DNA from 2 places in the Paraburkholderia sp. OAS925 genome. Region 1 is predicted to be linked to the other one. Evidence: predicted binding sites of a transcription regulator. Region 1 holds the regulator's gene; the other holds the start of a gene.
What was found. The regulator FNR, encoded in region 1, switches genes on or off when oxygen is low (the NO sensors DNR and NnrR bind a similar motif). The targets are predictions, from matches to a motif close to TTGATNNNNATCAA.

Region 1 (3,567 bases):
AATGTCGACGTCCATTCCCAGCCGTTGCCGAACTGGCCTTCCACGCCGAATGCGCTCACGTTCTCCGGATAAGCGTCGACGGGCCGAGGGTCCCAGCTACGGAAATCGAAGTTGCCCGAGCCCGCGTGCGGCGCGCCCTGTGCGGCGCGTTGCCATTGCGCTTCGGTGGGCAGCGCCTTGCCGGCCCAGCGCGCATAGGCGCTCGCCTCGGCGTGGCTGACGTACGCGGGCCAGTCGAGCGGCAAGGGCACGTCGTCGAACATGGTGCGCAACGTCCATTCGTCGCGAACGCCGTTGCCTTCACCGCTGTCTTCCCCGTTACGTTCGCTGTTGACGCTGCGCCGCGACCAGCATGCCGGATGCTCGATGCCCTCGGCTTCCTTCCACGCCCAGTCCTGCTCCGACCACCACTTCGGCTCGCGATAACCGCCCGCGTCGATGAACTCGCGAAACGCGCCGTTCGTCACCATATAGCGGTCGATCTCAAAGGCCGGCACGTCCACTTGCAATTCGCCGAACTCGTTGTCCCAGCCGAAGCGGCCGCCGTCGCGCCGCATCCCGAGCGTGGCCGAACCCGCAGGCACGCGGACCATCGGCGACGCGCCGTTCGCGCGCCCCGGACCGGTCACGACAGGCTCGCGCAGCTCGGTCACTTTCTGTGCGAGCGGCAATTGATGAAGCATGTACGCAAGCGTCTCCGCATGCATCAGCCGATGCTCGATCGCGACATTCAGCAATTGCTCCGACGCATCGACGCGCGCGGAATCGGTCAGCGCCCGCAGTTCGCGGTCGATCTGTTCGCGAGCGCGCAGGCCATACTCGCGCACGGTCTGGAGCGAAGGCCAGTCGCCTGGTTGATCGGTGGGAAAGCCGCCATCAACCGGATCGATGCCGAAGGCGAAAAGCTGATCGAGTTGCGGATCGAAAGCGGGCAGTTCGAACAGACGCTGATCGAACAGATTACGGTCGAAAGCTTCGAGGTGACCGATATAGAACACGATGCGATGCCGCTCGCGAATCGGTCTTTCGTACAGAAACTCGGGCTTGACGATGGAGAAGAGAGCGTCGGTAACTTGACGCGCGTCGATCAGACGCTGAACGAGCGGGTGATGCGGGCGGGGATCGCGGTTCATTTCGCCGGGTCTCCTTGCGGGGGACGGACTAAACAAAGACTGTACCCGCTCGCAGTTGCCATGCCAAGGCAAAAGACCCGCCGGAAAAACGTGCAAAGGGCCGCGGCCGGCCCTGTGCGCGGGGTTTAGACCTGCCGCAAGCCGTCCAGATCGACGATGCGAATGTGCTTGCCTTGCGTGTCGATCAGGCCGCGCTTTTGAAATCTTGACAGCGTGCGGCTCACGGTTTCGAGCGTCATGCCGAGGTAGCTGCCCATGTCCTCGCGCGTCATTCGCAGATTGAACTCCGCCGACGAATAGCCGCGCTGCGCATTGCGCTCGGACACGTCGAGCAGAAAGGCCGCGACCCGTTCGTCCGCCGACAGCGAGCCGAGCACCATCATCTGGGCGGCTTCGCGCACGATCTGCTCGCCGAGCAGCTTGTGCAGGCGCTCCTGCATCGAGCCGATTTCGCGGCACAGCGACTTGAGCGCGGTGTAGGGGACGATGCACACGGTGCTGTCCTCGAGCGCGAGCGCGCTGCACGCGTGCCGGTCTTCGCTGATGCCGTCGAGGCCGAGCGCTTCGCCGGCAAGCCGCAGGCCCGTGACCTGTTCGCGCCCGTCGCGGTGCGCCATGACGGTTTTCATCGAGCCGGAGCGCACTGCGTAAATGTTGTCGAAACGGTCGCCGCTGCGGTACAGCGCTTCCCCGCGATGCACGGAGCGCGCCGAGCAGATCAGCGTTTCGAGTTTCGAGAGTTCGTCGTTCGACAAGCCTTGCGGCATGCACAACTGCCGCATCGAGCAGCTCGAGCAGCGCGCGGCGCTGCGGGTGGGCGTGCGCGTGGCGGCACGCGGCGTCGCCCGGCGGCTGGCTCGCGGTGCGGGCGAGGTGACGGCGGAGCCGCCCGGAACTGCGGAAGCCGGGGCCGAACTCGGGGCGGAAGTCGGGGCCGAAGGCGGGGCGGGAATCACAACGGTAGGGGTCAACATGTCTGAGCCGATGTCAGGAGGTAATGATTGATTGTCCCACCGGCTCTGTCCCCCGTTTCGCGGCAAAATGACGCGCTCCCGCGCTCAAGCCTCTTGAGCGACGTCAGAACGCCGCGCCTCGCGTCCTCCAAACGCGGAAGCGTCCGAATGCGCTTTCCCGCCCGCGCGAGCTCTTACTCAACGTTTTGCGTCTACCAGCGACTTTCCCGCGCACTCGCAAACGTTTGGCGAATTTTTTTCTTTCTCGCGCACACCACTCTCAAGGTTTAGGAATTTTTGTCGTCATATTGTCTGAAGAATGCGACGGCAGCGAGAAAGGGGCGGACTACAACGCGCCCATGTCGGCGTCATCGAGTGAACCGCCTTGAGACGAGGCGGATGTGTTCACGCCGAAGCGCGGGGCGGTGCCGCAATGCGGTGAACTGCGCGCGCTTCGCGACAACTTTTATCGAGCGGTTGGGGAAGGAATTAGACACATGAAGATTTCGAATTTGAAAATCGGGGTTCGTCTTGGCTCCGCCTTTGCGCTGATGGTCGCGCTGCTGGTCGGCACGGCTGTCGTCGGTATCGAGCATCTCGAGTCGACTAACACGAAGATGGATGAGATCGTCAGCAATCGCTATACGCTGATCGCGCTCAGCAATCAGATCAAGAGCAACGGATACAAGGCGAACGGCATTCTGAGCAATCTGCTGCTGACCACGTCGCCCGATAAAGCCAAGCAGTACATGGACGACTACGCGGCGATCCGCAAAGCGAACGCGCAAGCCTACGCCGAGCTCGAAAAGCACCTGACGAGCGATGAAACCCGGGCGCTCTTCAAGCAGCAGTTCGACGCGCGCTCGGCTTACGGCGTGAGCGTGAAGAGCTTCTTCGATCTGGTCAGCAAGAACCAGCAGCAGGACGCGCGCGACGTCTATCAGGGCGACATGGCGCGGCTGCAGGACGCTTATTACGTTCTCGTCGACAAGATGGTCGACGTGCAGGCGGACCGGATGGCGCGCGATGTCGCCGAAGCCGTCGCCGAAGCGCACAACGCGAAGCTGCAAATGATTCTGCTCGCGCTGTTCGCCACGGTGATCGCGATCGCGACCGGCATCTTCATCACGCGCACCATCACGCGGCCGATCAACCGCGCGGTCGTTCTCGCCGAAGCGGTCGCGGCCGGCGATCTCACGCATCATCTGCACATCGATTCGACCGATGAAGTGGGCCGCCTTCTCACCGCGCTCGAACGCATGACCGGCAATCTGCACGGCATCGTCGCGCAAGTGCGCCAGGGCACGGACACGATCAGCCAGGCGACGCGCGAAGTGGCGAGCGGCAACATGGACCTGTCGAGCCGCACCGAACATCAGGCGAGCTCGCTCGAAGAGACGGCGGCCGCGATGGAGCAACTCACGTCGACGGTCAAGCAGAACGCCGATAACGCACGCGAGGCCAATCAGCTTGCGTCGAGC
Region 2 (3,567 bases), 2.0 Mb from region 1:
GCTCGAATGCCGGCAGACGATTCAACGAGCCTTTACGCCACTTCGATGATGACCTTCAACGCATGCGATCGGGCCGCATCGCCGAAAGTCTCGTAGGCTTTCAGTACATCGTCGAGCTTGAAGCGATGCGTGATCAGGCTCGCGGCGTCGAGCCGGCCGGCGCGCACGGTCTTCAGCAGCATCGGCGTACTGACCGTATCGACGAGACGCGTCGTGATCGAGATGTTGCGATCCCACAGCGACTCCAGATGCAGATCCGCCTTCACGCCATGCACGCCCACGTTGGCGATGACGCCGCCAGGCGCCACCAGCGCCTGGCATAGCTCGAAAGTCTCGGGCACGCCCACGGCCTCGATCACGCAATCCGCGCCCGTTCCGGCGGTGAGCTTCATGACCTTTGCCACCGGATCGTCGACGCCGCTATCGACGCACGCCGTCGCCCCGAAGCGCGACGCCACTTCCAGACGGTAAGGGTCGCGGTCGATCATCACTATCTGCGCCGGCGAATAGAACTGCGCGGTAAGCAGCGACGCGAGCCCGATCGGCCCCGCGCCGACAATCGCCACCGTGCTTCCCGGTTCAACCTTGCCGTTCAGAACACCGCATTCAAAGCCGGTCGGCAGGATGTCGGAAAGCATCACTAGCGCCTCTTCATCCGCACCTTGGGGAATGCGGTACAGGCTTGTTTCGGCGTGAGGAATGCGCACGTATTCCGCTTGCGTGCCGTCGATCCTGTTGCCAAGAATCCATCCGCCCGTCGCGCAGTGCGAGTACATTCCGCGTCGGCAGTAGTCGCACTTGCCACACGACGAAATGCACGAGATGAGCACCGGGTCGCCCTCTTTCAGCGTGCTGACGGCAGCGCCAACCTGATAGACGATTCCCACTCCTTCATGGCCGAGAATGCGGCCGGGCTCGCAGGTGGGGACATCGCCCTTCAGGATATGCAGGTCGGTGCCGCAGATCGTCGTGCGTGTCACCTTGACGATGGCGTCGGTGGGCGACGCGAGTTGCGGCATCGGCCGCTCGTCGAGTGATTTTTGCCCGGCGCCGTGATAAACCAGTGCTTTCACGAGATGACTCCAATGATCAGAGAGACGAGCGGCCGGATTGTGTCAAAGCGGCGCCTCGCGCTTTGCGTCAGTGGGCTCGCGAACCAGCAGAACGGGGCACGTCGCATGGCGGACGAAACGCTCGGCAACGCTGCCGATCACCATGCGCCGCAATCCGCGCCGTCCGTGAGTGCCCATCACGACAAGGTCCGCGCCGCTCCACTGAACGAAGCGCAGCAACGTGCCGGCGATGTCTTCGGCGATGCCCCGCGTTTCCACGATCTCCGTGTCGCCCACGACGTCCATCTCGCGCATCTGTTTCTGTGCGCCATCGAGCAGCATGGTTCCGACCTGCCGCGCGGCGCCGCTCAGAAGATGCGGATCGCAAGCGCCTGCGTAGGTGAACGCCGCCGACTGATCGAGCACGTAGACGGCCGTCAACCTGCCGCGCGAGAGCTTCGTCAACTGAATCGCTTCGCTCAGCGCGCGCTTGGCTGCGTCGCTGCCGTCGAGTGCCACCACGATGTGTGCGTACATGTTTGCCTCCGCCCGATCTGCACGTTTCCGTCGACCGTTGCGGCAGCGAAAGCCACCTGGAGCAGCGAGTCGATGAGAGAATCATGAGCGCGTATCCGCATCTGACGATTGACCTGCGTCAATGAGGTCGCAGGGCCGCGCACGGTGCGCATCGTTTGATTTAGTGCAACGCTCACGACGAAACGATTGCCAACGGCTGGCGCGAAGGCGTGCCCGCCTATGGGCTCGTCAAAACGGGCATTGGCATATTGAATGGATTGATGATGAGGAGACAGCGTCAGAGCAGGGTCTGGCCGCTGGTGGTGGCAATGCTTGGGGGCAATGCTCGGAGCGCCGCTGATGTGAACAAGCGGCCGGTACGCAGTCTGGCGATCACGAGTTGCCGTCGCGTGCGGAATTGAGCAGCCACACGAAGCACGCAACGCCGCCGACCACACCGGCAATGCCATAACGAAAAAATGACGGCTCGTCGAACAGCAAGCCCCGGATCGACACCCCTATGCCCGCGAGCGCCACAAAAACGGCGATTGCTGAAAATAAGATCCTGCCGTCCGAGCTAGTCATGATGTCCTCCAACGCGATGATTAAAGTCGTAACGACATCATCGGTCAGAAGACGTGGGCGCTCTTGATCGAGGTCAAGCGTACGAGCCGCGATGGTGCGACGCATTGCGCTCTGTCTTCGACGGCTGCAAATTAACGGCTAAATCCAGGCGGATTCCCGCTCACAGAAATCCGCCGCGCCGCTTCAGAACGAATGGCGCATCCCGATACGCACATCAGCCTGCGTGCTGGTCGACGACGGCGTGAAGCTATAGCCGATCACCGCATTCACACCATCCGATGCGCGCAGATAATCGCCCGAGATGTACACGTCCGTACGTTTGGACAACAGGTAGTGAAGCCCGAGCGAGCCCTGATTCCAGTGGTTTCCTTCAAACCGCGTGTGCTGATAGCCACCGTAGAGCATCAACGCCGGCGTGAACGTATACGAAGCGCCGCCTTCATAAACCTGCATATGCGAGGTCTGACCAAGGCCCTTGATCGTCGTGTAAGTGAAGTTGCCGCTCAGCATCACATTGCCGATCGTATAAGCGGCGCCGATTGCAAACGCGCCCTGCCTGTCGACCGGAAATGAAGTCGAGGTATACAGATCTGTAACCGCGCCGGTTGCAGGATCGACGGAAACGGTCGGCCTGCCGAGGAAAGTATGCGTGCCGATCATCGCGTACGGATCGAACGCATAGATGCCGAACGGGTTGTTCAACTGCGTATAGGCGGCGCCCATGTTGAACGGACCGTGCTCATAGCGCGCGCCCACGCTCCATGCGCTTTTCTGATGGAAGTCGCCGGCCGTATTGCCGAACGAGTACATGCCGCCGAAAGAAAAGCCGGATATATCGGCGGAGAGAAATTTGATCGAGTTAGGCAGCCGGTCGCCGTTCATCCGGTCGAAGTCGCCCTGGTGAATCGCGTAACCGCTTGCCCACGCGGATATGTTGTACAGGTACGCGAATTCTTCGGTCATGTCGAGCTGGTTACCAAACGACAAGGTGCCCCAGTTGTTCTTCAGACCGACATACGCCTGGCGTCCGAACTCAGCGCCACCGAATCCAAGTTGTCCATTGCCTACGTGGAAACCCGACTCGAGTACGAATACCGCCTGCAAGCCGCCGCCGAGATCTTCGACGCCCTTGAAGCCGATCCGGTTGCCATACGAAATGCCGTCGTCGAACTTAACCTGGTGGGAACCACCGGCGTTGTTCACGTACGTAATGCCGGCGTCCAGAATGCCGTACAGCGTGACGCTGCTTTGTGCATGGACAGCCGTTGGCGCACATACCGCACTTGCTGCAATAGCGAGTCCCGAAAGACTGACGGCATTTCTCTTCTTCATCTAATTCTCCCCTGCTCTATGCCTGCACAATTCGTTGGATAAAGCGATCCCTGCCGCGCGGCTTTCAGGCGTGCGTCATTTC

Region 2: a site for FNR is predicted at 1,698-1,711, ahead of ABIE53_RS29775 (universal stress protein). Genes of this name have one in related genera too.

Annotation. Positions count from the first base shown of each region.
Region 1 is NZ_JBEUNO010000002.1:507,017-510,583, reverse strand. It holds gene ABIE53_RS21100 (SUMF1/EgtB/PvdO family nonheme iron enzyme) at 1-1,133, opposite strand, end outside; gene fnr (fumarate/nitrate reduction transcriptional regulator Fnr) at 1,259-2,107, opposite strand; gene ABIE53_RS21090 (methyl-accepting chemotaxis protein) at 2,584-3,567, shown strand, end outside.
Region 2 is NZ_JBEUNO010000002.1:2,460,807-2,464,373, forward strand. It holds gene ABIE53_RS29770 (zinc-dependent alcohol dehydrogenase family protein) at 33-1,073, opposite strand; gene ABIE53_RS29775 (universal stress protein) at 1,116-1,589, opposite strand; gene ABIE53_RS29780 (DUF2964 family protein) at 1,962-2,258, opposite strand; gene ABIE53_RS29785 (porin) at 2,337-3,485, opposite strand.